DNA from 2 places in the Rhizobium yanglingense genome. Region 2 is predicted to be linked to the other one. Evidence: riboswitches for the same ligand, from Rfam matches in the RefSeq annotation. Region 2 holds a riboswitch; the other holds the start of a gene.

Region 1 (15,547 bases), 740 kb from region 2:
GTTGCGGTGCATGGGCGAAGGCGAGGGTTTCTGCAGCAAACCGGACGTCGGCTCGGCGAGCATCCTCCAGCGGGCGCATATAGGCACCAATGCCGTAATAGTGCGTGACGCCGGTATTTGGCGAGAAAGGCATGGCCCCACCGTGAGGGGAGTTCGGCACGTAGGGCACGTCGGGGCGCATACGCTCTGCAATCGCCGGGATGACGTCCTCCGTCAGCGGTCCGCGCCAGAATTCCTGCGGCAACCCAAGCATCGCCGCCTGTTGATAAATCTCGCTTCCGCCGCAAAGAACCGCAAGGCAAGGAGAAGCCTGCACTCCGTGGATAAAACCCTCGACTTCGGCATGAACGTGGCCCGTGAAGGCCTTGTCGCTTCGGGGATAGTCGAAATTGGCAAACATGAAGTCCTGCCAGACAAGAATGCCGAGCTCGTCGCAAAGCTCGAAGAACTCTGGCGTCTCGTAAGCCATCGTGCCGCCGATTCGGATCATGTTCATACCGGCGCCGGCAGCAAGGCGCAGAAAGGGCTCGTAGTCCGCGCGGTAACCCGGCAGGCGAACGATATCGGCCGTCGTCCAGACAGCACCGCGGCAGAAGACGGGCTCGCCATTTACGCGAAGGCCGAACCCGTCGCCGTCGACGCCACGATCGATTTCAATCCGCCGGAAGCCGGTCTTTCCGAGCGAATATTCGGTGCCGTCCGAAACGAGCGTCAGTTCGTAAAGATGCGGGGTCCCGTGCGTATGCGGCCACCACGGCGTGACCTCCGGCAGCTTGAGGATCGCCGAATAATGATTTCCGCCGATCTTCTCAAAGCCTTGCTCCACCTCTCCGCAGCGAAGCAGCATCTCGGGATTTTCGGCATCCGCGTGCAAAGAAACGCTGAGGCGGCCGACGCCATTTTCCAGCACAGCCCGGATCGAGACATTATCGATCGACATCACGCTGCGGCGAACAAGCGTAATCGGCCGCCACGGCCCGACAGCATGAATCTCCGGGCACCAGCCAGTCATGTGCCCAAGCAGCGTCGTACGAAAGTTCTTGAGCCCCTGCGGCGCGATCATCTGAGGACGCCAGCGGGCGCGGGCTCCGGGCTCGCTAAGACGGGGACCGAGCGCACGGAAACAAAGGACCAGGTCATCGCCGCCCATAAGCGTGACCGGGATTTCGTGCGCCGTGAACATGCTCTCGGAAGAGAGGATTTCCTGCCCGTTCAGAAAGACATGGCAGAGCGTCGCAAGCCCTGCGAAACGAAGGATAACATCGCCAGGCTGGGCGTCGAAGAGCCGGCAGACGTACCAGGCGTCTTTCGTATTCAGCGGCTCCGGATTTTCGCGATCGAAGAGACCGGCGCGCTCCAGAGCGTCAGCCACAGTGCCGGGAACAGGTGCTGCAATGAACCTCGAAGACGGCGCGATGTCATGCGGCGTCAAGCAAGCTCCCGGTTCCGTCAGAACCAGATTCCAGCCTTCGGAAAGCAGGACCTCTTCCGCACCGACGCTTGCCAACCGCCCCACCATGCTCAAGCTCCCGGTATCAAAGCCGATCGGAAATCGAAGTCATCATGGCATCCCATGCATCTGCCGCCGGATCAAGCGCGGCCTGCAATGGCTCGAACTTCCTGCGCGTGACGGCGCGGGCAAGCTGAAACTGCACCGACTTCGCCACTTCGGAGATGCGCCGGGCATGCTCTTCAGCCTGCGCGAACCTGCCCGGAGAAAGCCACGCGAGGTGATCTGCGGCCAACTCGAAATTGGCGCCGAACTGGCGCAAGGTGTTGAAGGCATATTTGTGGAAGAAGCCGAAAGGGCGCTCGGCGACAACTTCCACCTGCTGCGGAAATTGCTTGGAAAAGGCACGGATCGGGTTTTCGGCAGGCCGGCGTGAGAAATGGACCTTGAAAAGACGGTGCGCCACATCGCCGATATAGTTTGCGCCTGCGAACGCCTCCGGAAGTTTTGCAAATTCCGTATAGGGCAGGAAGGGCGAATCCTCGTCCGCCAGATGCATCTGGAAGAGACCGTCGAAGTCCTCGCCCTCAAGCTGGAAATAGCCGGCATTGTGAAAATACTCGACGCGCTTGGCAGCAACATCCAGCCGGTTGATGGCGACGGTCGTCTTGCCGTGTTCGGAACGATAGGCCGTACCGTGGGTATCCGGCATATAGAAGGAGTCCATTTCGATCAGGCAAAGTCGGCCGCGCCTGATCTGCGTTTCGACGTGATGCTCGACGCGGTCGAAGATCGCGAGTTCGGTGACACGGATGCCATAAAGCGCCTCGAGGTCTTCGAGCGGCACCTTGAAGAAGGTGAATTGATCGCCCTCGAAATCCTGCGTCAGCGTAAAGCCGAGCATCGCTTCAGGCGGCAGCCTGAGCGTGTTCAGCACTTCGATCCAGAGGTCGATATAGCAGTTGGTTTCCGGCCACATGCGCTCGTTGGAATGCAGCGCATGCTGGCGGTAGCCATCTGGACGGATGGCCGGGAAAACGCAGGACATCGAACCGCTCAGCCCCACAGGGTCTTGCGCACATTCGCCGGCCATTCCGTCACGTCGAGCCCGTGATGATGGAACAGCGCAAGCGCGATGCGCTCGAGACCGAAGCCGACGCATGCAGTGTGCGCGACGCTGCCGTCCTCAAGGTTCAGGTCCCACTTCTGGCCGAAGGAGTCCTGATGATAGTTAAAGCTCATGCAGGCTGTCGGCTTGGCAGCCGACGTGATCGGGATCAGCAGCTCGAACTTGAGGTTCTGATCACGCTGGTTGTTAACCATCATCTTGCCGCCGCGGCCGAAAAATGGATCGTTGGCGACGTCGATGACGACTTCGAGGCCGAGCTGATTCATCATCTCGACGCCGCGATCCATCCAGCGCTGACGGAAGTCGGTCACGTGGCTTTCGGTGCCCATGCAGACATATTCGCGCATGCGGAAAAGCTGCTGGCGGGCGGGATCCTTCGACGGTTCATGGCGAAAGCAATAGGACTGCAGGTCGAAGAGGCCGCCCTTCGCAGGCAGATTGCCCCGCTTGGCGATTGTCGGATAAAGCGGATAGCAGGCGGCTGGCGTCAGCACGATATCGGTTGCTTCCTGGCCCTTCGTCCAGTCGTCGCCGACTTCCATGCACTGCAGCAGGTTCATGTGATCGAGTTCACTGCCGCAGAAGCTGTGGACGGTGCCCGCAAGCTGCGGGAAGCTTTTCATGTAGCCGCTCTTTTCGAAAAGCGCGCGGTTCATGCCCGGCGGGAAGCGCATGGCTTCTGCGCCATCCGCACCGCCGAACTTGTCGATCAGGCGCTCGAAGGCGGTGATCACGTCTTCGAACTGGCCGCTACGGCCATAAAGACCGTCGACGCCGGTATCGATCAGTAGACCGGATTCGAAGAGCCGGTCTAGAAACGAGGTCTGCATATCCATGACTGTCACCCCAGTAGGCTAGTGTCCTGCTTGTGGACGAGAAGCATGCTCGACGTGTTGCCGAGGATGCGGTCATTCGAGATCATGAGCTGTGCGGAATGAGCGTCGCGCAAATGCCGGCCAAGGCTGAAGGGCGTCCCGTTCTTGTAGCCCACGATGCCGCAGATCAGCATGGCGTGGTTGACGATCTCCAGGATCGTTTCCGACGAAGCGATCTTCACGTTGTTCATGGCCACCGCAAAGCCCATCGAGGAAAGCTTGTCCGGATCGGACTTGGCATCTTCGTAAGCCTTGAGACCCGCCACGACGTTCGACTTCACCATCTGCAGCAGAGTGGAGACTTCGGCGAGCCGCAGCGCACCGGGGGGCGGAACACCAGGAGATTTACGGGCGGCGGCACGCACGAAGGCCTGCGCGCGGGAGAAGGCGTCGACCGCAATGCCATACCAGACGCCGCTCCAGAGCAGATGCGACGAAGCGAGCATCGACTGTGCGGCGATTTCGGCGAAAGGCTTCGGCAGGATCTGAACGGCAGGCGCTTGCCCCTTGAAGAGAAATCCGTCGGAGCAGGTGCCGCGCATGCCCAGCGTGTTCCAGATATGCGTGCGCTCAAGTGTGTACTGGTCCTTGAGAAACGCCGTCAGGACCTGATCCGAGGGTGCTGCGTCCGGATGGCTGCGAGAGGTTATGAGGATGGCATCGGCATGCGAGCCGTAGGAGATCACGGTCGCGTCCTTTTCGAGACGGCAGCTGTCGCCGCTGACCTCGATGGCGCAGATGCTGTTGCGCAGATTGCCGCCGATCCCGCCTTCGGTCGTCGCCGATGCGATCAAAAGCTGCTTGGCGGCGATGTGCCGCATGAAGCCCGCATGCCATTCACTTTCGGCGCCGTGCTCGACCAAGCTTGAAAGCTTGATGTGGTGCATGGCGAAGACCATCGCACTTGCGGCGCAAGCCTGGCCAAGAGCGGAGCAGAGTTCGGCGACTTCGGTCGTCGAAGCCCCCTCACCACCAAGGTGGCGCGGCACTTGAATGCCGAGCAGGCGCTCGGTTTTCATCGCATCGACGGCCTCGCATGGAAAGCGGCCTTCGGCGTCGACAGCGTCGGCATATTTCGCGGCGATCTCGGCAACCCGCGCCGTTCTGACGGTAAAACTCTGTTCCGTGATCTTGACCGGAAAGTTCATCACGCGACCTTCCGGTTGTCCTTGATGATATCGACGGTCTTTTCGATCGCGGAGATGCTGGCAAAGGACTTGCGATTGAGGAGATTGTCCGGGAATTCGATATCGAACGCTTCTTCGATGCCAAGCATGAGCTGCACGGAAGCAAAGGATGTCAGACCGGCCGCATAGAGATCGGCATCGTCGGCTAGCTGATCGATCGAAACAGGAAGCTTGCCGAATTTGGCGAGCAGTTCGCGGATAGTCTTGTTCATCCTTAGCAACCTCCAAGATTGTCATGATCCCGAGTGGCGATTATCGCCTTCATCATGAGCGTTCTTTTAGGCCGGAAAACAAAACATTCCGCTAACTTGTCTGGTTAAATATGAGGAAGACTCACAGTTAAAATTTTAGGGAGTACCTTGCTTCGATGGCGTTTATCTTTTTCTTGACAGACACTTAGGCGTTACTCCTGCCTCAGGCGCCAAGATTGGTGTCCAGGCTGAAAGTGCAGAAATGATACGCCGCGTGTCTTCACGTCACTCGGAAGGCGGGTAGGAATGCTCTGCGCCACGGTAATCCAACACGGAAAAACAACCCTCCGCCGTCTTCCGGACAGAATTTTCGCCAATCACTGCCTTTCCGTGACCACCGGGGATATCAAGGATATAGGCCGGCTGACAAAGGCCCGAGATGCGGCCGCGCAGCGAAGAAACGATCTTCTGGCCTTCTTCGATCGTCAGCCGGAAATGGCTGGTGCCGGGCGCCAGATCGGGATGATGCAAGTAGTAAGGCTTGATACGCGTCTCGACGAAGGTCTTCATCAGGTCCGCCAGAACGCCGGCATCGTCGTTGACGCCCTTCAAGAGCACGGACTGACTGATCATGACGATCCCGGCATCGATGAGCCGGCCACAGGCCGCACGGGCTTCGATCGTCATTTCGCGCGGATGGTTGGCATGTAGCGCGATATAAGTCGTCTTGCCGCTCGCTTTCAACGCGGCGATCAACGTCGCATCGATCCTCTGCGGATCGACAACAGGCACGCGTGTATGGAACCGGACGATCTTCACGTGGTCGATGGCCGCAAGCTCCTGCATGATCTCTTCCAGCCGTCGCGGCGAAAGGACGAGCGGATCGCCGCCTGTAAGGATCACCTCCCAGATCTCCGGATGGCTGCGGATATAGTCGAAAGCAACCATCATCGCCGCCGGATCGAGCGTACCGAGACCTTGAGGACCGACCATCTCCCGCCTGAAGCAGAAGCGGCAATAAACCGGACAGACATGCACGGCCTTCAGCAGCACGCGATCCGGATAGCGATGCACAATGCCTTCAACCGGGCTGTGCGCATGATCACCGATCGGGTCGGCGCGCTCTTCAGGTGTGACGACAAGCTCGGCCGCATCCGGCACGAACTGACGCGCGATCGGATCGTCGACGTCGGCTCGATCGATCAGCTTGGCGACGGTCGGCGTCAGGGCGATCGCATATCGTGCGGCGACCTCTTCCAGTGCCAGCCGGTCGCGATCGGCCAACAACCTGGCTTTCGACAGGTCATCGACGCTTTTGATCGGCCGGACGATATTCATCAGCGATACTCCGCAACCGGCGCCCAGAGCACCTGGTCGATGCGCGAGGCTCCTGTCGCCAGCATGACCAGCCGGTCGAAGCCGAGCGCGATGCCGCTTGCCTCTGGCATGATCGAAAGCGCATCGAGGAAATCCTCGTCGATCGGGTAGCGTTCGCCATAGACGCGCGCTTTTTCTGCCATCTCGAGCTCAAAGCGGCGGCGTTGTTCTGTCGCATTGGTGAGTTCGCCGAAGCCGTTCGCCAGTTCAACGCCGCAGGCATAGAGCTCGAAACGCTCCGCAACCCGCGGATCGCGTGCCGAGGGACGGGCGAGTGCCGCTTCGGAAACCGGGTACTCATCCAGAATGGTCACGCGGCCGAAACCGAGGTGGGGTTCTATCTTTTCAACCAGGACGCGGCTGAAGAGGTCCGCCCAGCCGTCGTCGGCCGAGACGCGCATGCCGTTCCGGCGTAGTTCGGAAGCCAGAACTTCTCGATCCGTCGAACCATCGGCGGCGACCGACGCCAACAGGTCGATGCCCGCATAGCGCTCGAACGCCTCTGCGACGCTGATGCGTTCAGGTCCGGCGAAGGGGTCGGTTTCGGCGCCCCGATAGGCCAGCTTCGGCGTCTTGACGGTTTCGGCGGCCAGCGCCAGAATCCGCACGCAGTCCATCATCAGCGTTTCATAGCTTTCGCCGGCGCGATACCATTCCAGCATCGTGAATTCGGGATGATGGACTGGGCCGCGTTCGCGGTTGCGATAGACATGCGCGAAGCAGGCGATGCGCTGCTCACCGGCCGCGAGCAGCTTCTTGCAGGCAAATTCCGGTGAGGTGTGCAGGTAGAAGGATGTCGCCTGCCCGTCCGTCGTCAGCGCCTCGGTTGCAAAAGCGTGCAGATGTGCCTCGTTGCCGGGCGAAACCTGCAGCGTGGCCGTATCTACCTCGATGAAATCCTCGCGCGCGAAGTAGCCGCGCAGCGCCACCTGGATCGCGTTCCGTCCAATCAGGAAGGGGCGGCGGTCCGCGTGGACGCTGGGGGTCCACCAAGGAGACGCTTTGGCGCTGGTAAGGTTCATTCTCAGCTTTCATCACCAGGCCCGCCAACGCGAGGGCTGGCGTTTTGCCGGATTTTAGGTTAGTTGCGCCCCAACGAAAAACAATTGGCGTCATCGGGACCATCCAGACAATCCCTCTACGACGCCAAAAGCCGAGTTACAAGGAAGTCTTATGGTCAAGGTCATCGCCTCTTCGGTCCGCAAGGGCAACGTTCTCGACGTAGACGGCAAACTTTACGTCGTTCTCACCGCGCAGAACTTTCACCCCGGCAAGGGTACGCCGGTCACCCAGGTCGACATGCGCCGCATCGTCGACGGCGTAAAGGTTTCCGAGCGCTGGCGCACGACCGAGCAGGTCGAGCGCGCCTTCGTTGAGGATGTGAACTTCCAGTATCTCTATGAAGACGGCGAAGGTTTCCACTTCATGAACCCGGCGACCTACGATCAGGTTGTCGTCGACAACGAAACGATGGGCGACCAGAAGGCCTACCTCCAGGAAGGCATGACCTGCATTCTGTCGATGCATGAAGGCATTCCGCTGGCACTCGAGCTGCCGCGTCACGTCACGCTCGAGATCACCGAGACGGAACCGGTCGTCAAGGGCCAGACGGCGTCGTCCTCCTATAAGCCAGCGATGCTTTCGAACGGCGTGCGCACCCTGGTGCCGCCGCATATCAACGCGGGCACGCGCGTCGTTATCGCAACGGAAGACAACTCCTACGTCGAACGCGCCAAGGATTGATCCTTCGGACATATCAGACAGATAGGCCGGCCTAACGCCGGCCTTTCTGTTTTGATTACAGATGCGGGTTACGCGGCCGGTATTTTTTCACCAGCCGCTGATTGACCTCCGCAGCTCCCGGCATGTTGGCGCTGAGATAGACTGGTGCGTCGCCGGACTTCGAAAGTACTGAGGCAACTTCAGCGAAGATTGCGTTCAGCACTGTTGCTCCGACAGCCGTCGACACTGGGCCCACCTTGAGATCGCTTCCAGCCAGATCGAGCACGGCATCGCCGGGCGGCAAGCCGTTATCTAGCACGACATCGGCGATATCCACGAGCCGGCGGCGGCCATTGGCAATCGCGCTCGAATAGGCAACCGAGGTAACAGCGATCACCTTGGCGCCGATCTCGCGGCCATAGTCCGCAGCCTCGATTGGTGCGGCATTCACACCCGAGTTCGAAGCAATGATGATGACGTCGCCTGGCTGCATGCCGTAGCGCTCCAGCACCGGCCGAACGAGGCCTTGCGTGCGTTCATAGACCGAGCTGATGACCGCCCCCTCATGCAGCATCGCGGAGCCGATGAGAACCGGCACGGTGAACGCAAGACCGCCGGCGCGATAATGCACCTCCTCGGCCAGCATATGCGAATGGCCCGTGCCGAAGACGTAAACGCGCTTGTCATGACGCGCCGCATCGAGAATGACTGCTGCGGCCTTCTCCATGGGTTCGGCAAGGCTTTTCTTCAAAGCCTCAAGACGGCCGATCAGATTGGAGAAATAGGCATCCGTAACCGCCGTCATGGCATTTCCTTTGCTTCAGGCCGCTTCGCCGTCGATCCACGTGGCGGTGACTTCGACCGCATCCGTCAGATGCACGAGGTCGGCGCGCGCTCCCGGCGAAAGATGGCCATAACCATCGAGCCGGAGAAACCGGGCCGGATAGAGCGTTGCCATGCGCAGCGCCTCGGCAAGCGTCAGATCAAGATAGGCGACGCCATAGCGGATGGTCGACGCCATATCGACATCCGATCCGGCAAGCGTGCCGTCCGAAAGCACCAGCTTCGAGCAGAAGCCCCCCTTCTCACGCCGCACGGTGCGACCGTTCAGCATGAAGCTATCCTTTTGGGAGCCAACCAGAGACATGGCATCCGTCACGAAGAAGAGCTTGCCCTCCCCGCGCTTGGCGCGAAGTGCAGTGCGCAGCGCTTTTGGATCAACATGATGGCCGTCGGCGATGATGCCGCACCACGTCGACGGATGGTCGATTGCCGCGCCAACCAGACCGGGTGCGCGGTGACCCAACTGGCTCATGGCGTTGAAAAGATGGGTGACGCCGCGCACACCAGCATCGAAACGCTCTTCTGCAGCTTCGCTCGAACAATCCGAATGGCCGATGCTGACGATGATGCCAGCCTCGCTCAGTTCGCGAACTTGAGCGACCGTCACCTGTTCGGCCGCCATCGTCACGAGCAGCGTACCGATCGCCTCACGGGCGCGGATGAAAGCTTTGACATCCTTGTCTTCGACCGGGCGCATCAGTTCGGCCAGGTGCGCGCCTTTGCGGGCAGGCGCCAGATGCGGACCTTCCAGATGAAGACCGGCCACGCCGCGATGGGTCTTAATCGCATCCTTTGCGGCCTCGATCGCAGCCGCCGTCGCATCCGCCGTATCGGTGATCAGCGTTGGAAGCAGCGCCGTCGTGCCGTAGCGCCGGTGACCTTCGGCAATGATACACATCGAAGCTGCCGACGGCTCATCGTTCAGCATACGCCCGCCACCGCCATTCACCTGCGCATCGACGAAACCTGCCGAAAGCACACCGCCGTCAAGCAAGATCGTCTCGCCTTCGGGCAAGCCGTTGCACGAGACAATAGCCTCGACCCGGCCATTGGCAACGATCAGCGCCTTTTCGTCGTGGAACCTCTCGCCGTCGAAGATCCGGGCACCGGTGAAGATCTTGCGGGGTATCATATCGTCTCCGTGACTTTGAGCAGATTCGCCGGCTTGTCTGGATCGAAACCCTTGCGGCGTGTAACTGACTCGATCAGGCGATAGTAGACGAGAAGCGACACGAGCGGATCGAGTAGGCCGTTGCCGGTCGTCGGCACGAGCAGATTGACGCCGGAAAGCGGCCGCGCCGAGAACGGTACGGTCGTTGCGCCGAGCTTCTGTAATCGCCCGAGTGCCTGAACGTTGTTGGCATAGGCCGCATCGTCGGGCATGAAGGCGACGATCGGGAAACCCGGCTGAACGAGGCGCATCGGGCCATGCATTAGCTCTGCCAGCGAGAAGGCTTCCGCGTGAAGGCCGGACGTTTCCTTGGCTTTGAGCGCGGCCTCGAGCGCGATCGCAAAAGCTGGCCCGCGGCCTGCCGTATAAAGCGAGGTTGCATTGAAGAGCACGTCTTCTGCGGCAGCCGTATCGATACCAGCAGTCGCCGACAGAGCCTCGGGCAACCTCTCCAATGAGGCTTGCAGATCGGCCGTACCGCCAATCGCAGCAGTGACACCGGCGAGCGCGGCAACCGAGGCGATGAAGGACTTGGTCGCAGCAACACTCTTTTCCGCACCTGCATTGAGGTCCAGAACGATATCTGCCTGCTTTGCAAGCGGACTGTCGGTGACGTTCACAACGGCGATCGTCGTCGCGCCGCCACGCTTGGCAGCATCCTGAAGGGCAACGATATCTGGGCTGGCGCCGGATTGCGAAACCGTGAAGTGAACACCATCCTTCAACTGTAGAGCCGCACCATAGACGGAAGCGATCGACGGGCCGACGGAAGCAACGGGAATACCGGCAGTGATCTCGAAAAGATATTTGAAGAAGGTTGCGGCATGGTCTGAAGAGCCGCGCGCTGCCGTCGTCACCACGCTCGGGCGAACCGAGGAAAACAGCTTGGCGATTTCGGCGAAAACCGGCTTCTCCTTTTGAAGGAGCGTCGCGACCACGTCCGGCGACTGGCCCGCCTCCTGCAGCATCAGCGACTGGTTCTCACTCATAGGTCATCTCCAATTTTCAGTTCGGCCACGAAATCATAGGCATCGCCGCGGTAGTGCGAACGGGTGTATTCAACGACGCGCTGGTCTTCCAGGCGCGAAATCCGTTCGATCAAGAGTGCTGGCGCACCGGTCTTTACATTCAGCATCGAGGCTGATGAAGGATCGAGCGTCACGGCGGTTAGCCGCTGCAAAGCACGCACCGGCTTGTGGCCGTTTGCGGCCAGCGCATCATAAAGCGATCCCTCGCCACCGGCATTGCCGCCGAGGAACTTGACCGGCACAACCGCCCGCTCGATCGCCAGCGGCAAACCATCCGCAAGGCGCAGACGATCCAGGCGCAGAACGGCCTCATCCTGCCCAAGTCCGAGAAGGAAGGATTCTTCCGGCGATGGCGAATTGATCGTGCGGGACAATATCCTTGCCGCCGGCGAACGGCCGCGTGAGCGCATATCGGCCGAGAAAGACGAAAGACGCCAGAGCGGCTGCTCCATGCGCTCCACCTTACTGGAAACGAAGGTACCGCTGCCGTGACGCGACTCCAATGCGCCGGAGGCCATCAGATCACGATAGGCGGTTCGCACCGTCACGCGGCCGACCTTCAGAGCTTCTGCGAGATCGCGCTCTCCGGGAAGGGCTGCACCCGGCTTGAGAAGGCCTTCCTGAATGAGGCCAGTCAACGCCAGTGCGAGCCGCTTGTAGAGCGGTCCCGTCATCGTTTCGTCGCGCAGACCGCGGGCATTGAGCTCCGCTATCAGACTGGTTCTATCCATGGAATAACCATAGAACCTATTTAGAACCACTTTTCAAGCTGAATCTCTGCCGCAAAGATGAAAACCCTCGTGGCGGCACGAAGGTTGATAAGTGATCGAATGTCCGCGAAGATCAGCTTTTCGTGAAGATGTAATCCGTTTCCTGCCGCAGCACCTCGCCTGGGCGTAGCACCGCATTCGGAAAGCCCTCGTGATTGATCGCATCCGGCCAAACCTGCGTTTCGAGGCAGAAGCCGGCGAAGGGCCCGTATTTCCGCCCTCCGATGCCTGCGACCGCAACGTCGAGCTTGAAACCGGCATAGAACTGGATGCCCGGTTCGGTGGTTCTAACCTCCAGCGAGACACCGGAGTTGACGCTGCGTGCCAGTACGACGGAGCGCTTGGCCGTGCGTTCCGTCGAAAGGCAGAAATTGTGGTCGTAAAACGCCTGCTCGCCGTCTTCAAACCGCTTCATCGGGGCCATTTCGCGAAAGTCGAAAACCGTGCCTTCGACCTGTCGGATCTCGCCGGTCGGGATTTGTTTCTCGTCAGTCGGTAGATAATGATCGGCAGCGATCATGATATCGTGGCCGAGCGCATCTTCGCGGCCGTCGAGATTGAAGTACGCGTGCTGGCAAAGATTGGCGAGCGTCGGCTGGTCAGTGGTCGTCTCGTAGACGACCGAGAATTCGCCATGGCCATGCACACGGTAAGTCGCCTGGACCGTGCAGTTGCCTGGATAGCCTGCGCGACCGTCCGGGTCGACGATCTTCAAGACGACACGGTCGGCATCGTGCTCGACAATCGTCCAGTTGCGCTTGGCGATATTATCGCTGCCGCCGTGCAGATGCGAAACGCCCTTTTCATTGAGCTCGAGCTGATGGGCCTTGCCGTCGAGGGTAAACTTGCCACCGCCGATGCGGTTGGCGCAGCGGCCGGGCGTTGCACCAAAATAGGAGGAATGGGAGGGGTAGCTGGCAAAGTCGTCGAAGCCGAGCAGGAGAGGCGCATCATGGCCGTCGAGCCGGAGATCCTGGATGACTGCCCCCCAAGTCATGATCTTGGCTGTAAGGCCGCCGCCCTTGATCTCGACGCGATAGACGGTTTCGCCGTCTTTCGTCGTCCCGAAAACGTCCCGTTCGAGCTTTTCCGACATAGTTCGCCATCCCAAATCTGTGTTGGTTTCAGGCCCGCGAACCTGCCTCCATTTGTTGATGACCGCAACCGTCAAACACAAAAAAGAAACGCCGCCGCAACGAGATCAGCGGCGGCTGCAGTTCAGATTTTTGTACCGATTTCGTCGAGATTATAGGGCGTCGTCTGGTAAATTTCGTTGATCCAATTGCCAAAGAGCAGATGCGCATGGCTGCGCCAGCGGTTCTGCGGTGCGAGCGAGGGATCGTTATGCGGGAAATAATTATGCGGCATCTTGATCGGCACGCCGGCATTCACGTCGCGGAAATATTCGTCGGAAAGCGATGTGGAATCGTATTCCACATGATTGAACATGTAGAGCCGCTTGCCTTTTTTCTCGTGCACGAGACACACACCCATCTCGTCGGATTCCATGAGGACTTCGAGGCTTGAGGACTTGTCGATATCGGCGCGCCGGACCTCGGTCCAGCGCGAAACCGGCACTTCGAAATTATCGGAAAATCCATTGAGGTAGACGGATGAAGGCTTGAGGTTCTTATGGCGATAGACGCCGAACGCCTTTTCCTTCAGCTCGTATTTCGGAACCTTGTGGAAATGGTAGATCGCCGCCATTGCGCCCCAGCAGACATTCATGCTCGAATGAACGTTCGTCTCGGTCCAATCCAAGATCTTCTTCATCTCCGCCCAATAGGTCACGTCCTCGTAAGGCAGAGTTTCGATCGGTGCGCCAGTAATGATGAAGCCGTCGAACTTGCGATGCCTTACCTCCTCCCAGGTCTGGTAGAAAGCAAGCAGGTGGTCTTCGGATGTGTTCTTGGCCCTATGGTTGCCAATGCGGATCAGCGAGAGCTCCACCTGAAGCGGCGAAGCGCCCACAAGGCGCGCCATCTGCAACTCCGTCTTGACCTTGTTCGGCATGAGATTGAGAAGCCCGATCTGCAAAGGGCGGATATCCTGACGGATCGCCGCCGTTTCGGTCATCACCCGCACGCCCTCATGAACGAGGGTCTCGAAAGCGGGCAGAGTATCGGGGATCTTGATGGGCATTGCGGTCACTCAACAAAGCAAAAGGTACCGGCAAATAAAAAACCGGCGGCGAAAGAATCGCTACCGGTCCGCACGCGGCCCTTTAGCGACTTATTTAACGTGGCTGCAAGCCGGCCGGCCAAATCACCACGGAGAACACTAAATAGCGCCGGAGCCCACGCGAATCAATCGCAATTCTGAAGGGCGCGCGTTGAACCAAGGTAACTCACGCGTTAATGACTGGTAGAATCTGTTGATGGACAGGGCGCGTCACCATGTTAATCAAGCATCATCATGGTCCGCATGGAAGGACATAATGGCAGACGACGTCGAAGGCAGGCCGAGCATTCAAGGGCAGGATAGAGTAGGTTACGATCTGAGCCTCGGATACCGCCTGAAACTGATGTTTGCGGCATTCTGGGATTCCAAGGTCCGCGGAAAGATTCTGCTTCTCGCCTCGATCTTGCTCGCGGTGATCCTGGCGACGGCCTATGGCCAGGTCATTCTGAACCGCTGGAACGCACCGTTCTACGATTCCCTGCAGCGCCGCGACGTCGGCGAATTCTTCCATCAGCTCCAGGTCTTCGCGTTGATTGCCGGTTCGCTATTGCTCATGAACGTCGGCCAGGCGTGGCTCAACCAGATGACCGCGCTTTATATGCGCGAAGGGCTGACCCGCGACCTCGTGGATCACTGGCTGAAGCGCAAGCGTGCGCTGCGTCTCGCCTCAACCGGCCTCATCGGGGTCAACCCGGATCAGCGGCTGCATGAAGACGCCCGCAACCTTGCAGAAAGCACGACCGGCCTCACGCTCGGCCTCATCCAGTCGACAATCCTGCTCGTCAGTTTCATCGGCGTTCTCTGGGAGCTTTCGAGCGGCTTCGTCTTCCATTTTCGCACCTACGCCTTTGCCATTCCGGGCTATATGGTCTGGGCCGCGATCTTCTATGCGGCATCCGCCTCGATCCTCAGCCAGATCGTCGGCCGCAAGCTGGTGATCTTGAATGCCGACCGCTTCTCCAAGGAAGCGGAGCTGCGCTTTTCGCTGATGCATGCCAACGAGAACATGCCGGCGATTACCGTGGCCCGCGGCGAGGAAAACGAACGCCGGCGGATCAATGAGGATATCACTTCGGTACTTGCCATCCTGAAGCGGCTGACCATGGCTAGCACCAACCTCACCTGGGTTTCGGCCGGTTACGGCTGGCTGGTCATCGTCGTCCCGATCATCGTCGCGGCTCCCGCCTATTTTTCAGGCAGCCTGACCTTCGGCGAACTGATGATGTCCGTCGGCGCCTTCAACCAGGTGAATACCGCCCTGCGCTGGTATGTTGCCAATTTCACCGCGATCGCCGAGTGGCGCGCCACGCTGATGCGCGTGACCGATTTCCGCCATGCTTTGCACGGCATGGACGAACCCATCAATCCGAAGAATGCGATCACCTACGAGGATAACGCCGATACGCTGACCCTCAAGAATCTCATGATCGCCGCCAAGCTCGGCGAAGAGATCGATCTGTGCGGCGGCTTTGCCGTCCGCGAGACGGATGTCACGATCAGAGCCGGCGAGAAGGTGATGATCAACGGCGATCATAATGTGAACCGCAAGCTGCTGTTCCAGGCGCTTGCAGGCCTCTGGCCCTGCGGCAGCGGCAAGATAGGGCTGCCGCCCGCCGACGGCAT
Region 2 (15,547 bases):
ACGGAACATCTAGCGGGTAATCGCCAGCCAATCGCCGGGTCATTTTTTGACATTATGTCAGTGAGAGCTTGCCTGTGGGAGCCGATCGCGTTCAGGTTCGCGACCGAAAGCCGTGTCGTGCCGGTCCTTCGCGTTCATATATCCCACTAGGGCACTTGCAAGGCCAAACGATAAGCGAACTTGAACTGCGTCCTCCCATACCGCGACCTGATCGTTTCTTCGATGATCTATGATACGGTAGGTTCCGTTGTTTTCCCGCTCAATTTCGTATCTCATCGCCGCGCCTATCTTGAACTCAGACGACACATAAAGCCGTATTCTAGCTGATTCGCCATTTTGTGACATTATGTCAGTTAGTAGAGTCTAATAAACTATCTCCTTTAGTTCACTCTTGGTTGCTTCTCGGTTCCCTTCATTACCTCTTTTGGTTGACCTGAACGGTCCCCTTGGAGAAGATCGTCGGCGACCGAGATATTAACGCCTTTAAAGCGTCCGACTTTTCCCGTTGGTTCACCGGCTGGAAAAAGAAGGGGCACCGTCGAGCTTCAGGCGCGATCAAGCTTCTCCGCTTGATCCTTTCCTACGGCGCAGGCGAGCGGCTCCGTGGCTACAAGCAGGCGCGAGATATCCTCTCGGATATGCGCTTCGAGCAGCCAGACGCGCGTACGGTCACTATGACCTACGATCAGTGCTTGGCAATCGTTAAGAAGAGCGCCGAGAGGAATGCCCCTCGATTGGGTTCGTCGAGGCGCTGAAGTTCGAGGCGGCGCTGCGCCGTATCGACGTTATCGGCGAATGGTGCCGCCTCCCGAAGGTGGCGAGTTCCGTTGGCGCGGTCTCATGGCCGGCGATATCTCAAAGGATATGATCCTGACCCTGAAGACCAGCAAGACGGGAGCTGCGGTCGCTCGCGATCTGAACAGCTATCCGCTCGTGACCGAAGCTCTGAAAGCCTACACGCTTCCAGAGATCGGTCCGGCCGTGATTGATGAGGACTACGGGAAGCCTTATTGGAAAACCGGATGCGGAGAAGTTCCGCAAGGTTCGCGTTGCTGCGGGGGTTCCCAACAATGTCTGGTCGATGGACACGCGCGCAGGCGCGGTTTCGGAGACGGTCGAGGCAACCGGATCGATCGAAATGGCAAGCAACCTCGCTACCCGCTCGACGGTGAAGATGACGAAAAAGTACAGCCGTGGCGACGGGCTGAGGCTAGCCGCAAGATCGCCGAGGCCCGCGCCGAATCGCGCAAGTGAAACGGCAGTGAAACGCCAATTTTAAGTTATTGAAGTTGCTGGAGCGGGTGAAGGGAATCGAACCCTCGTATTCAGCTTGGGAAGCTGCTGCTCTACCATTGAGCTACACCCGCGATGACGGAAGCCTTCCAACAGATGGGTGGCGGTGTCAAGGCTCTCAGATGCGGAAGTGCTTCGAGAGTTTCAGGCCCTGGGCCTGGTAGTTCGATCCAAGGCCGGAGCCATAAAGGCTTTCGGGTTTCTCCAGCATGTGCTCGTAAACCAGGCGGCCGACGATCTGGCCGTCCTCGAGGATGAAGGGCACTTCATGGCTGCGGACTTCGAGAACGGCGCGGCTGCCCATGCCGCCGGCAGGTGCGTGGCCGAAGCCTGGATCGAAGAAGCCGGCGTAGTGCACGCGAAACTCGCCGACGAGCGGATCGAAGGGCGTCATTTCGGCTGCGTAGTGCGGCGGAACGTGCACGGCCTCGCGCGAAACGAGAATATAGAACTCATCCGGATCGAGGATCAATTCGTTGCGACCGCGGCTGTAAAGCGGCTCCCAGAAATCGAAGATATCGTGCTCGGCCTTCTTATCGACATCGACGACGGCCGTGTGATGCTTGCCGCGGTAGCCGATCAGGCCATCATTGTCGCCTGCCAGGTCGATCGACAGCGCAATGCCGCCGCCCGAAACGTTCGGCTTGGCGCTTGCGACCAGCGTTTCCGCATCATGCAGCGCCTGCAGTTCCGGCTCGCCGAGAATCGAATACCCGACCCGGAACCGTATCTGCGAGAGGCGCGAGCCACGGCGCACGACGACAGGGAACGTGCGCGGGCTGATTTCCAGATAGAGCGGGCCAGAATAACCGGAAGGTATCTTGTCGAATTCCTGCGCGTAGTCGGTAATGACACGGGTGAAGATGTCGAGGCGGCCAGTCGAGCTCTTCGGGTTGGCCGAGGCGGACATTTCAGCCGGAAGATCGAGCCGCTCCATGAGAGGCACGATATAGACGCAGCCCGTTTCGAGCACGGCACCTTCGGAGAGATCGATGACGTGCAGGCTCAGCCGGTCGAGCTTGTCGGCAACGAGATGCGAGGGACCCGGCATGAAACTTGCCCGGACGCGGAACGCCTTGGCGCCCAAGCGCAGGTCCAGGCTGGCCGGCTGGATCTGATCGCGGTCCAGTTCCCGCTCACTCGTGAGGCGGCCCGTTTCAAACAGCGCAGCAATTGCGCGATCGGCCAAGATTCCAGTTTCCCGAGCCATCATGCTCCATCCATAATTTGCCTCAGACAAAACCAAACTCAAGGAATTGACGCAAGAAGCTATCAGCAGTATTGCAGCTTTATCCCGTGGTGATTTGGCCGGTCGGCTTGCAGCCACGTTAAAGAAGTGGCTAAAAAGACCGGGTATGAAACCGGTCTGCTTTTGCGGCCGGTTTTTTTGTTGTTTGAAGGTGGTGATGGCATGAGCAAGACTTGGCGCCCGGCAACCCAACTCGTTCACGAAGGGACGCTGCGCTCGCAATATGGCGAGACTTCGGAAGCGATCTTCCTGACGCAAGGTTTCGTCTATGATACCTCTGAAGCGGCGGAAGCCCGATTCAAGGGCGAGACGGACGGCTTCATCTATGCCCGATACGGAAGCCCGACCAACGATATGTTCGAAAAGCGGATGTGCGCGCTCGAAGGCGCCGAAGACGCCCGCGCCACCGCTTCCGGCATGGCTGCCGTCACCGCGGCGATCCTCTGCCAGTTGAAGGCCGGCGACCATATCGTTGCCGCCCGCGCGCTCTTCGGCTCCTGCCGATGGGTGGTCGAAACGCTTGCGCCGAAATACGGCATCGAATGCACGCTCATCGACGGCCGCTATCTCGAAAACTGGGAGAAGGCGATCCGCCCGGCGACGAAGGTCTTCTTCCTCGAAAGCCCGACGAACCCGACGCTGGAAGTGATCGACATCGCAGGCGTTGCCAAGCTCGCCGACCAGATCGGCGCCAAGGTGGTCGTCGACAACGTCTTCGCAACGCCGCTCTTCCAGAAGCCCCTGGAACTCGGCGCCCATATCGTCGTCTATTCCGCGACCAAGCATATCGACGGCCAGGGCCGCTGCCTCGGCGGCGTCGTGCTTTCCGATAAGGAATGGATCGACGAAAACCTGCACGACTACTTCCGCCACACAGGTCCGGCCATGTCGCCTTTCAATGCCTGGACGCTTCTGAAGGGCATCGAAACGCTGCCGCTGCGCGTCAAGCAGCAGACGGCGAGTGCTGCCAGGATGGCGGACTTCCTTGCCGAACAGAAGCAGGTGGCCAAGGTGATCTATCCGGGCCGCAAGGATCATCCGCAGGCCGATATCATCGCCAAGCAGATGTCCGGCGGCTCGACGCTCGTCGCATTCGAGCTGAAGGGCGGGAAGGAAGCAGCCTTCGCGTTGCAGAATGCGCTCGATATCATCAAAATCTCGAACAATCTCGGCGATTCCAAGAGCCTGATCACGCATCCGGCAACGACGACGCACAAGAACCTGAGCGATGACGCCCGCGCGGAACTAGGCATTTCCCCCGGCACGGTTCGCCTTTCGCTCGGCATCGAGGATGCTGATGACCTGATCGAAGATTTCGCTCAGGCTCTTTCAAAGGTTAAGTCCTGACCTGCGATAGCGACGGCCGGACCTTGCCGGTCCGGCCACATGCTCCACCTAAGAAATGGCGCAAGAGCTTCGCTTTAATACGGGAATTAACTTCGAAAATTAGGATTAATGTTCGAAACGACGTGCAATCATCGCGGTTTGAAGGATGATGCATGTGCCGTTTCTTGACGGATCGAGCGCTGTATAAGATACGGGTAACATATCTTGGCTATGGTGTAAGGCATGTACCGCGCCCTCACACGAGATATCGAAGTTGTCGTCGAGCCCTTTTATCTGGAGGAGCAATCCGATCCGGATGATGATCGCTATGTCTGGGGCTACCGGATCGTGATCAGCAATAATTCGGACCTGACAGTACGGCTCATCAATCGCTACTGGAACATCACCGATCAGAACGGCCTGGTGGACGAGGTGACCGGTCCTGGGGTCGTCGGCGAGCAGCCCCGGCTGGAACCCGGCGATACCTACGAATACTCGTCCGGCTGTCCGCTCGATACGCCTTCCGGCCTCATGTTCGGGCACTACCAGATGGAAACGGAGGACGGCGAGCTTTTCGATGTCGAAATACCCGCCTTCTCGCTGGATTCTCCCGGGCTGCTCAGAGTGCTGAATTGATCATTCCGCAGCCGATGCGACTTCCACGACCTCAAACCGGTAGGTCGTGGAACAGAATTCGCAGGTAACGGCAATCTCGCCATTCTCCTGGCTGGCGTCGATCTCGTCGTCCGAAAAGCCCTTCAGCACATTCTTGATCTTCTCGCGCGAGCAGCTGCAGCGGTCGAAAACTGCCCGGGTACTGAAAACACGCACGCCACGCTCGTGGAAGAGGCGAAAGAGCAGGCGTTCGATTCCGACCTGCGGATCCGTCAGTTCGTCCGCGTCGATCGTGTCGACCAACGCGCGCGCTTCGGTCCAGGCGTCGTCTTCCTTGTGTGCCAGCGCGGCGTTATCGCCGTCGCCGCCGTGGAGGTCGGGCTGGCGCATGCGCTCCGGCGCTTCCGGCAAGAACTGTGCAACGAGACCGCCGGCGCGCCAGCGGTGGCGCGGCTTACCCGCCTCGTCGCGGTCAAACAATTCGGCGGCGGCCAGGCGGACCCGCGTCGGGATCTGCTCCGACTGACGGAAATATGTGCCGGCAATATCCTCAAGCGAGGTACCGTCGAGCGCGACGATGCCCTGATAGGGCTGGCTGAACTTACCCTGGTCGATGGTGAAAGCCAGCACGCCCTTGCCAAGAAGCTGTTCCGGCTCGGTTTGGCCGGCGGCGACTGCCTTGTCGAGCAGCGCCTGATCGAAGCGCGCATAGGCACGCACGTTCTCCGGCGTCGAGAAATCAGCGACGAGGAGATCGACAGGGCCATCGCCCTTGGTCTGCACCGTGAACTTGCCGTCGAACTTGAGCGACGTCCCGAGAAGCACCGTCAGCACAATGACTTCGGCGAGGAGCCGGGCAACGGGTGCCGGATAGTGATGGCGCTCGAGGATCGCATCCAGCATGGGACCGAGCTGGACGGCGCGGCCGCGCACATCGAGGCCCTCTACCTGGAACGGGACAACGTGATCATCACCGGCGAAATCGAACTCGCCGAAAGCCCTTGCGGTTTCTGCCATGGTCTTACTCCTAGTAGTCCGAGCGGCAGACCAGAAGTCTTTCCACTCGCGCGGCCACGAGGCCATCAGGCCAAAGGTGGCGCCCAGTATGGTTCAGATCACACCCAGGCACCATGCAAGAATTGACTTTTGCGCGTGAAGACGGTTCTCCGCCTCATCGAAAACCACGGATTGCGGGCCGTCGATCACTTCGTCCGTCACTTCCTCACCACGATGGGCGGGCAGGCAATGCATGAACAATGCATCCTTGCCGGCCTTTGCCATCAAAGCCGCGTTGACCTGATAGGGCTGGAAAACGTTGTGACCGCGAGCCCGATGTTCCTGATTCATGGAGACCCAGGTATCGGTTACCACGCAATCGGCACCCTCGACCGCACGGTCGGCATCATGGCCAAGCATGATCTGGGCGCCCTCGTTGCGGGCCCAGTTCAGATAGTGATCCTTCGGCTCGGAACCAAGAGGCACGGCCATGTTCATGCGATAGCCAAAACGGGCAGCACCTTCGACCAGCGAGTGCAGCACGTTATTGCCGTCGCCGGTCCAGGCGATCGTCTTGCCCTTGACGGGACCGCGATGCTCCTCGAAGGTCATGATGTCGGCCATGATCTGGCAGGGGTGTGTGTCGTCCGTCAGCGCGTTGATGACCGGCACCGTCGCGCGTTCGGCAAGTTCCAGCATGCGGTGATGCTCCGTCGTGCGGATCATGATCGCGTCGACGTAACGCGAGAGCACCTTGGCGGTATCGCCGATCGTCTCCGCGCGGCCGAGCTGCATCTCCGTGCCGGAGAGAAAAAGCGTCTCGCCGCCAAGCTGGCGCATGCCGACATCGAAGGAAACGCGCGTGCGCGTCGAGGGCTTCTCGAAAATCATTGCCAGCATCTTGCCTGCGAGCGGCTTATCGCCCTTGCCGGCCTTGAAGGCCTGCTTGCGTACGATCGCATCGTCCATGATGGACCTGAGATCGGATGCGGTTACCGCCGAGAGATCGAGAAAGTGTCTGGGGGAAGCCATGTCGTTCTTACCTGTATGCCCCTTGAGAGGCGTCTATCCGTTCAAGCCGTCTTCTTGGTCTTTGCGGCGCGAATGCTTTCGGCAGCGCGTTCCACGCGGGCAAGCCCCTCGCGCGCTTCCTCCGCCGTGACGACCAGAGGCGGAAGGAGACGGATGACATTATCGCCCGCCGGAATGGCCAGAAGATGAGCAGCACGAATGGCCTGCAGCAGTTCGGAAGACGGGACGGCTGCCTTGATGCCGAGCATCAGGCCTTCGCCGCGCACATTCTCGATAACATCCGGATAGCGGTCCTTCAGCGAGGCAAGGCCTTGGCGGAAGACGAGCGCCACGTCGCGCACATGTTGCAGGAAACCGTCGGCCAGGATGACGTCAAGCACTGCGCTGCCGACCGCCATGGCAAGCGGATTGCCGCCATAGGTGGAACCATGCGTGCCGGCCTTCATGCCGGACGCGGCATCCGCGGTCGCAAGGCAGGCGCCGAGCGGGAAGCCGCCGCCGATGCCCTTCGCCACCGCCATGATATCCGGCGCGACGCCGGACCATTCGTGGGCAAAGAGCTTGCCTGTGCGGCCGACGCCGGACTGAACCTCGTCAAGAATCAACAACAGGCCCGTCTCGTCGCAGAGTTGGCGGAGCGCCTTCATGAATTCGTTTGTCGCCGGACGAATACCGCCCTCACCCTGCACCGGCTCTATGAGGATGCCCGCCGTCGCATCCGTGACCGCGGCGCGGACCGCCTCGATATCGCCGAACGGAACCTGATCGAAACCCGGTGCCTTGGGACCGAAGCCTTCGAGATACTTCTCCTGACCGCCGGCAGCGATCGTCGCCAGCGTACGGCCATGGAAAGCGCCTTCGAAGGTGATGATGTGGAAGCGTTCTGGATGGCCCTTGGAATACTGATAGCGGCGCGCGGTCTTGATCGCGCATTCCAGCGCCTCGGCCCCGGAATTGGTGAAAAACACCTTGTCGGCGAATGTGACGTCGGTCAGCCGCTTGGCAAGCGCCTCCTGACCTGGAATTTCATAGATGTTCGACAGGTGCCAAACCTTGTCGGCCTGCGCCTTCAGAGCTTCAACGACATGCGGATTGCCGTGGCCGACGGATGTTACGGCAACGCCTGCGCCAAAATCCAGATATCGCTCGCCGCCCTCGGTGATCAGCCATACGCCCTCACCTCGCTCGAACCGCAGAGGGGCGCGAGAATAGGTGTCATATAGCGGCGCGGCTTGAGCCATGGCGCGGTCTCCTGTCGTCGTTAGGGCAACCGGACTCCGGCTAAAAACCAGGCCCGAAAAATTAAAAATGCCGCCTTTCGGCGGCGAGGGCCACTATTTACGTTTCGCGCCGTAATGTCAACAAAACTGCGGATTTGGGCGCATGCGGCCGGCAGCCAATCAGGCGAGCTGTTTATCAACAGCTAATGTTGCAGAAATGACTCGCTCGGGAAGCAAGTTGGGGAAAACTTGAAATTCGATTCATCCGGATTCCCGCGACTCTTGTCACGGAGTCAGCCTCACACTAGGTTAAAACTCAATTACTAGACTGCATGCGGCGGAACTAGTCACCACAATTGGTCAGGCGTTTCCTGCTTCGGACGTATCCGGAGCGAGGGTGAGGGATTCTGCCTTCACAACGCTAAACGGCGGAGACAGGGCATGAACTGGACAGACGAGCGTGTCGAAAAACTCAAGAAGCTTTGGTCCGAAGGGTTGAGCGCGAGCCAGATCGCGGCGCAACTCGGCGGAGTGAGCAGGAACGCGGTCATTGGCAAGGTCCACAGGCTTAGCCTTCCGGGCCGCGCCAAGGCCGGCGGCGCGACGACGACCGCACGCGCGCCGAAGCGCAATACTTCGGCTGTCCGCGCACCGAATTATGCATCGCGGATGGCAACCCGCACCGTCACGCGCCAGCAGGGCGCGACGATGCTCAAGGAAGAGGTCGAGATCGATCTCGTGGAGGAGATGGACTATCGTCCGGCCACAAACGTTGTCGTGCCGATCTCCCGCCGTCTCGGTCTGACGGAACTCACGGAGCGTACCTGCAAGTGGCCGGTCGGCGACCCGCTGAAGGACGACTTCCACTTCTGCGGTTGCGACAGCCCCGACTCTTCCCCTTATTGCAGCTATCACCAGCGCCTTGCCTATCAGCCGGTCAACGAGCGCCGCCGGACCGCAGCCCGCGCAAGCTGAGCCGGGTAAGTAACAACCCGAAACGGGTCCTCGCGGGCCCGTTTCTTTGCGTCTGGCAATCGAGATTTCGGCCTCAAAACCACGACGAATATTCCAGGGTTTACGTCGTCAGAAACGCACGGTGAACTCCGTTCCCTTGCCGATTTCGGACTTGACGATCAGCCGTGCGCGGTGGCGCGTCAGGATATGCTTGACGATCGCCAGACCGAGACCGGTGCCCTTTTTGGAGCGGCTATCCTCGATATTGACGCGATAAAACCGCTCCGTGAGGCGCGGCACATGCTCCGCGGGAATGCCCGGGCCTTTATCTGCGATGCTGACTTCAACTGCCTCGCCGGATGCATTCTTGACGTGGACATCGACGACCTTGCCTTCCTGGCCGTACTTGCATGCATTCTCCATGAGATTTTCAAAAACCTGGACCAGTTCGTCGCGGTCTCCGAGAACCTCCGCCTTGCCCTCCGGCAGGTGCAGATTGATCTCGACTCCAACCTCCGTGGCAAGCGGCACCAGCGCGTCCCTGACATGGCCGAGCAGCGGCACGAGATCGACCTTCTCGTCCGGTGCGATGTGCGACTTGAGCTCAAGACGGGAAAGCGAGAGAAGATCGTCGACAAGGCGGCTCATGCGAGTCGTCTGGTCGAACATGATGCCCAGGAAGCGCTCCTGCGCCTTCGGATCATTCTTTGCCGGGCCTTGGATCGTCTCGATGAAACCGCGGAGCGACGCAAGCGGAGTGCGCAGCTCATGGCTGGCATTGGCGACAAAGTCCGACCGCATGCGATCGATACGCCGCACCTCGGAGATATCGCGGAACGAAAGCAGGAAGAAGCGCTCGCCATTCCCGGCGCCGCCGAGGTCGATCGGCGCGCTGCGAACAATATAGACGCGCTCCGACGGCAGGCGCTCGGAATGCTCGATCTGGTTGGGAGCGTTGGTGGCGATCGTCTCTGCCACCATGTCCAGAATGCCCGGCGAGCGCAGGCGTGCAGAAATATGCGCCCCGATCACCACTTCGCCAAAGGCCTTTTCCGCGGCGCGGTTCTGGAAGAGAACGGAGGCATCGCCTGAGAGGAGCATCACGGGTATATCGAGGCCAGCCAGCGTTGCGGAGACGGCGGGCAGCAGACTCGTCGGCGCTTCCGGTTCGAGTTCCGGCGGTTCGGCAAGCTTTGCCTGCACGGCCGGCATGCTGTTTAGAAGCACAACGGCGATCATTAAGACAAGAAGCGCCAGCACCGCCCACTTGTTCATGCCGGCCGCAAGCGCAACGAGGCCAATGACGATCGCCGCGAGCAGAACCGTTCGCTGCTGCCGGATGCGGGCCATGAGCCCCGTTGTCCATGGCATTTCGTCTTCCAAAGTGTTCCTCGCCCGGTCGGTTCGTTCTTATGTTCAAACTCTGCCTGATAGCCGTGATTCATGACAGAAGTTTTCCGCCCCTGCCATTTGCCGCAAAAGCCGCAACCGATACACACAGGAATTTTGACTGCCGCGACGGATTTGATTTTCAATGAAAAATATGATCGCCTGCGAAGAAAGCCACAGGCGGAGAAGGAAATATGGCCGAAGCTGTCGAAAGCCGCGCGGTTGAACTGGACATCAGGGGCAAGAAGCGCGTCTTCGATGTCGACGATCCGGTGCTTGCGGACTGGATCGATGAAGAGGCGCTGGAATCGGGGGATTTCCCCTACAAGAAAAAGCTGAAAGAGGAAGAGTATCTCGAAGAGCTGGAAAAGCTGCAGATCGAACTGGTCAAAGTGCAGTTCTGGCTGCAGGCGACCGGCAAACGGGTGATGGCGCTCTTTGAAGGCCGCGACGCGGCCGGCAAGGGCGGCGCCATCTCGGCCTCCTCCGCCCACATGAACCCGCGCCTTGCCCGCGTCGTCGCACTCGCCAAGCCGAATGACCGGGAACTCGGCCAATGGTATTTCCAGCGCTACATCGCCCAGTTTCCGACGGCCGGCGAGTTCGTTCTCTTTGACCGCTCCTGGTACAACCGCGCAGGTGTCGAACCGGTCATGGGGTTTTGCACGCCCAAGCAATATGAGGATTTCCTCAAGCAAGCGCCGCAGCTGGAAAAGATCATTGCCCACGAAGGCATTCATTTCTTCAAGTTCTATCTGGATATCGGCCGCGAGATGCAACTCAAGCGCTTCCACGACCGCAGGCACGATCCGCTGAAGGTATGGAAGCTTTCATCGATGGATATCGCGGCGCTCACCAAATGGGGCGACTACAGCGACAAACGCGAGCGGATGCTCGAGGCGACGCATACGGAATTTGCGCCCTGGACGGTCATCCGCGCCAACGACAAACGTCGCGCGCGGCTCAACCTCATCCGTCACATGCTGAAGACAATGGATTACGACGGAAAGGACGACAAGGCGATTGGCGATCTCGACGACAAGATCATCGGCGCGGGGTCCGGATTTCTCAAATAAGGGTCACTGCCCCGGCAGGATGCGCACGGCGTAGAGGTTGATGCCCCGCGCCTTGCCGTCGACATCGCTGTTGATCATCAGCCTGCCATCGCCACTCGGCGCCAACGACCGGTCGAAGGTAACCTGAAGCAGAGCGTCGGACTTTTCGCGGGTGACGCTGAACCGATGGCGAGCGCAATTGCCGAGCGTCTGGAAATTGCATTCGACCATCACCTGCGTCGGCTCGTCGCTCGTCGATTGCAACGTGATCGCGATCGTCGAGGATTTGCCGGCGAGCTCTCGAAGTACGTCTTTCGGAACGCTGATGCCGATACTTCCGTCAGCGCCGTTGCTTTCCGAGATCAAACGAACAGCCGGACCATCGTTTTCGGCGATGTTTTCAGTCCGTGCCCGCGGGCCGCTTTCGACCTTGGCAGCGTCCGACGGCTTGAATATCTCGATCCACTCCGCAGAAAAGCTGTTCTGCGGGTCGATCGTGACCGGCTGATCGACATGCGGCGCCGTGTTCGCAGCACCTTCGTCCGCACCGTCGAAGTCTTCCGGCTCGGTACTGGCAGGCGGATTGGCGACGCTGGTGTCGCGCTCGGCCGCCGTCAGGAAGAGGCCGGACTTATAAGCCCACCAGGCCCCCATGCCGATAAAGGCGATCAGCACGCACCAGACAAGCAGCCGCGAGAAGAATTTTCGCGGCTTGCGGCGCTTTGCAGCCCCTTCCGGCCGGAAATCCATATGGGCGGAGGGGCGGCTTTCGGGTGCAGGGCCTTCGCCGGTCTGAGGTGCCGCGCCGAGATGATCGGATGCAGCGGCATGGACGTCATCAAGCCTCGACTCGTCGTAGGCAGGCCTTGCCGAATAGCCTCGTGTTTCACCGCCGACCTGAGGCGCGTCATGTTCAAAACGCTCGTCGTGCCTGACCGGCGGCGGGATTTCGGCGACGGGCGGAACGGGCACTTCCGGTGGACCCTGGCGCGGATGCAGGCGCTCGCGTTCTTCGGCCTCGATCATGTGAATGGTCGTTTCGAGCCGATGACGATGATGCGCAATCGCTTCCCGGTCGGTGATATCCTGCTTGCGAAGACCGGCCTCCAGCGCCTGGCGGGCCGATTGATAAATCCTTGCACGGACTTCCGGATTATCGCGATCGGAGTTGTTAAGCGCCGTTCTGATTGCCGTTTCTAATCCGCTCACGTCCGATCCTTCATGCTGGCATCAGGCATCACCCTGAAATCTTTACAAATGCCTAACAAAACTCGGTAGCGTCTATGGTTGAAAACCGCAAGTCTTGCGGCTGGCAGCATTTCGAATCGCGAGCAATAAATATGCCCCTTCCCCCCCTTGCCCATTTATCTCGACACCCGATCTCTGCGGAATCGACAGCTCGGCACTCAAGCATGCTCTTTTCCTCGCTCATCAAGTCTGCTATCAAATTGACGTTTTCGTAAACGTCAATTGAATGGTGAACGATGTCCCTTCCCAAAATCCTTACGGAAAACCTGAGACTGCCGGTCCTTGCTTCACCGCTCTTTATCATCTCGCATCCGGCCCTGACGCTGGCGCAATGCAAGGCGGGCGTGATCGGCGCTTTTCCGGCACTGAACGCCCGGCCGGAAAGCCAGCTCGACGAATGGCTGGCAATGATCACCGATGACATCGCCGCCTACAACGCCGCCAATCCGGACAGGCCGGCAGCACCCTTTGCCGTCAACCAGATCGTCCACATGTCGAACAAGCGGCTGGAGCACGACCTGCGCCTCTGCGTCAAATACAAGGTGCCGATCGTGATCTCTTCGCTCGGTGCCGTGCCCGAGGTGAATGCGGCCGTACACTCCTATGGCGGCATCGTGCTCCACGACGTCATCAACAACCGCCACGCCAATTCGGCGATTAGGAAGGGTGCCGACGGACTGATTGCGGTAGCGGCGGGAGCCGGTGGGCATGCCGGCACGCTGTCACCCTTCGCGCTGGTGCAGGAAATCCGTGAATGGTTCGACGGGCCGCTGCTTTTGGCAGGCGCGATCGCCACCGGCGGCGCGATCCTTGCAGCACAGGCGATGGGTGCGGACATGGCCTATATCGGGACGCCGTTCATCGCGACCGAGGAAGCGCGCGCCGCCGACGCCTACAAGCAGGCGATCGTCGCGGGCGCTGCAAACGACATCGTCTATTCCAATTATTTCACCGGCGTGCATGGCAATTACCTGAAACCATCGATCCAGGCCGTCGGCCTCGACCCGGACAACCTCCCGGTCGCTGACCCATCGAAGATGGATTTCGAACAGGCAGTCGGCGGCGCGAAGGCCTGGAAAGACGTCTGGGGCAGCGGCCAAGGCATCAGCGCGATCAAGGCGGTTGAGCCGGTCGCCAAGCTCGTTGACAGGCTGGAAAGCGAATACCGGGAAGCGCGCACACGCCTCGCGCTCTGAGCCGCGCCACCTTCCACAGCGGAGCGTCTTTTTTTTCAAAGGCACGACAGGGCGCTTGAAATCTTCAAACAATGCCTGTATCAGCGCCATGCAAATCGCGGCCGCACAGTTGGCCGCCAAGTTGCCGCTTTAGCTCAGTCGGTAGAGCACATCATTCGTAATGATGGGGTCACGTGTTCGAGTCACGTAAGCGGCACCACTTTTCTTGAAGTAAATCAGTTCCTTAGGCCAGATTGGACACGGCTATTTACCGGGAGCCTGATAAATGCCGTTCGGGTAGCAGATGTGCTCATTGCCGCGCGTCACACCGTTTGCGACAAGGTAAGCCTTCACAGTTTAGCCATGGCAGCAGCCATGCGTGCTTTGCCAGAGTATCCCATATCCGCGTTTGGCCACATATGAGGGATGCTGCGAAGAATATAGGTGACGCATACGATTTCAAAGCCGGGTGCATCGACGAGTGCCAAACATGACGTATAGCAGGCGACTTCTCGCCGGTGCGCCAGGTCTATTTACTCGGTTGGTGATCGCCGGATCCGTTCAAAGAAGGCAAGACCTGTCATCGGGAACCTGACGTCGATTGATTGTGTGAAGATGATCGGCAACGCGCCAGCCGGCATCGTGGCTCGTCAGCGGTCTTGACTGATGTTTTCGCGGCTTCATCATCGCTGTCGCACTGGGCCTTATTACGCACGTATCGTTTGTAAAGCGTCATACCAGGTACTCTCTCAGATGGATAACGTAGGATGGCCGCTCCATCGCGGGCGATAATCCGCTGAACGGCGGCGCAGGTCGTCGAACCGGCATTCAACCGCTCGATTGCGAATGAAGGTTCGACCCCGAACATGAGCGCAAAGAGTATAAGGCTGGTCCTTTTCATCGGCTTAGCTTTCCTCTGTCGAATAGGATTTCAGCGAGGCACGGATAGTTGCGTCCTTATACATGATCGTGGAGATCTGGTGGAAAGCAAGTTTTCCGGGCAATCACGCCATCGGTGCCTTTGTCTCAGTATGGCCTAGGTCATGTATTCGAAATGTGACAAAAGGTCAGTTGACGCGATCTTCAGGAGTTCGTTGGCAAGGGCCGGAAGTGGCGCGAAGCAGCCGTCGAGCCGTCCGGGAAAGGTGTGGGGGAGCTGCCTAGCGGCGGTGAGCGCCATGAGTTCCGCGGTTGCGGGAGTTCATGAGGAGGCGATAGCGTTCACAATGGCGCGTCATGAAAGCGAGTTTGGTTCCTTTGATATCGCACGCGACATCAATAACTTAGATCAATTTTGGATGACGTGAAGCCCGGCTATGTAACTCCGCAGCCACTGCACCGATACTTTGGAAGGCGAAGGTAACGCAAATAGTGTTCGTAATGATGGGTCACGTGTTCGAGTCACGTAAGCGACACCATTACTTTCTGATTGATTTTGTTTATAAACTCGCCTCTGATGTCTCCGGAAATCCGCAAGCGTGCCTCCTGACGCTGCCACGCCAATCAACTGTCTCCGGCGGCAATCCCCCGATGGCGAATGCGGCAGCATTCCTTGAACGTCTTGCCGGAGCCGCAGGGGCAGGGATCGCTGCTGCGGCGCTGCAGGCGGCCGATCAGGGGAAGTGTTGCGGCGGAGGGCAGCAGGGCGGCCGCCAGAGCGACAAGCTTGGCCGAGATGCCGGGGACCACAAGGCGGCGGCCGGATTTGAAGCCGCGCCAGGCCCGTTCGGCCACATAGTCCGAATCGAGCTTCGGCAATATCTTGAAAAGCTGTGCTCGGCCGGCGCCGGATTTTTCGAGGAATTCGGTCGACACCGGTCCCGGCGCAACGCATGTGACGGTCACGCCCGTGCGGCGCAATTCCTGATGAAGCGCTTCCGAAAAGAAGCGCACGAAAGCTTTGCTCGCATAATACAGGGCCATATTCGGCCCGGGCGTGAATCCGGCTATGGAACCGAGATTGAGCACGCCACCACGCCCGCGTGCTGCCATTCC

The links. A riboswitch is a leader RNA that binds a small molecule or an ion and turns the genes downstream of it on or off. The one in region 2 is predicted to bind S-adenosylmethionine.
Region 1: another riboswitch for S-adenosylmethionine. It lies ahead of metA (homoserine O-acetyltransferase MetA); the one in region 2 lies ahead of ACW4PC_RS17025 (O-succinylhomoserine sulfhydrylase).

The regions. Positions count from the first base shown of each region.
Region 1 is NZ_CDSAWY010000005.1:732,316-747,862, forward strand. It holds gene ACW4PC_RS13230 (glycoside hydrolase family 2 protein) at 1-1,519, opposite strand, end outside; gene ACW4PC_RS13235 (DUF1839 family protein) at 1,536-2,498, opposite strand; gene ACW4PC_RS13240 (amino acid--[acyl-carrier-protein] ligase) at 2,507-3,415, opposite strand; gene ACW4PC_RS13245 (acyl-CoA dehydrogenase family protein) at 3,421-4,602, opposite strand; gene ACW4PC_RS13250 (acyl carrier protein) at 4,602-4,853, opposite strand; gene ACW4PC_RS13255 (lysine-2,3-aminomutase-like protein) at 5,118-6,170, opposite strand; gene epmA (EF-P lysine aminoacylase EpmA) at 6,170-7,231, opposite strand; gene efp (elongation factor P) at 7,383-7,952, shown strand; gene ACW4PC_RS13270 (SIS domain-containing protein) at 8,008-8,736, opposite strand; gene nagA (N-acetylglucosamine-6-phosphate deacetylase) at 8,752-9,903, opposite strand; gene ACW4PC_RS13280 (SIS domain-containing protein) at 9,903-10,934, opposite strand; gene ACW4PC_RS13285 (GntR family transcriptional regulator) at 10,931-11,704, opposite strand; gene ACW4PC_RS13290 (aldose epimerase family protein) at 11,817-12,839, opposite strand; gene metA (homoserine O-acetyltransferase MetA) at 12,962-13,885, opposite strand; SAM riboswitch at 13,948-14,025, opposite strand; gene ACW4PC_RS13300 (ABC transporter ATP-binding protein/permease) at 14,181-15,547, shown strand, end outside.
Region 2 is NZ_CDSAWY010000005.1:1,471,661-1,487,207, reverse strand. It holds gene ACW4PC_RS17045 (hypothetical protein) at 447-755, shown strand; gene ACW4PC_RS17040 (hypothetical protein) at 841-1,254, shown strand; tRNA gene ACW4PC_RS17035 (tRNA-Gly) at 1,294-1,367, opposite strand; gene ACW4PC_RS17030 (2'-deoxycytidine 5'-triphosphate deaminase) at 1,412-2,506, opposite strand; SAM riboswitch at 2,580-2,658, shown strand; gene ACW4PC_RS17025 (O-succinylhomoserine sulfhydrylase) at 2,705-3,889, shown strand; gene apaG (Co2+/Mg2+ efflux protein ApaG) at 4,112-4,504, shown strand; gene ACW4PC_RS17015 (Hsp33 family molecular chaperone) at 4,505-5,500, opposite strand; gene argF (ornithine carbamoyltransferase) at 5,594-6,511, opposite strand; gene ACW4PC_RS17005 (acetylornithine transaminase) at 6,553-7,752, opposite strand; gene ACW4PC_RS17000 (GcrA family cell cycle regulator) at 8,173-8,706, shown strand; gene phoR (phosphate regulon sensor histidine kinase PhoR) at 8,815-10,035, opposite strand; gene ppk2 (polyphosphate kinase 2) at 10,269-11,150, shown strand; gene ACW4PC_RS16985 (regulator) at 11,154-12,338, opposite strand; gene ACW4PC_RS16980 (NAD(P)H-dependent flavin oxidoreductase) at 12,614-13,573, shown strand; tRNA gene ACW4PC_RS16975 (tRNA-Thr) at 13,697-13,772, shown strand; gene ACW4PC_RS16970 (SDR family NAD(P)-dependent oxidoreductase) at 15,056-15,547, opposite strand, start outside.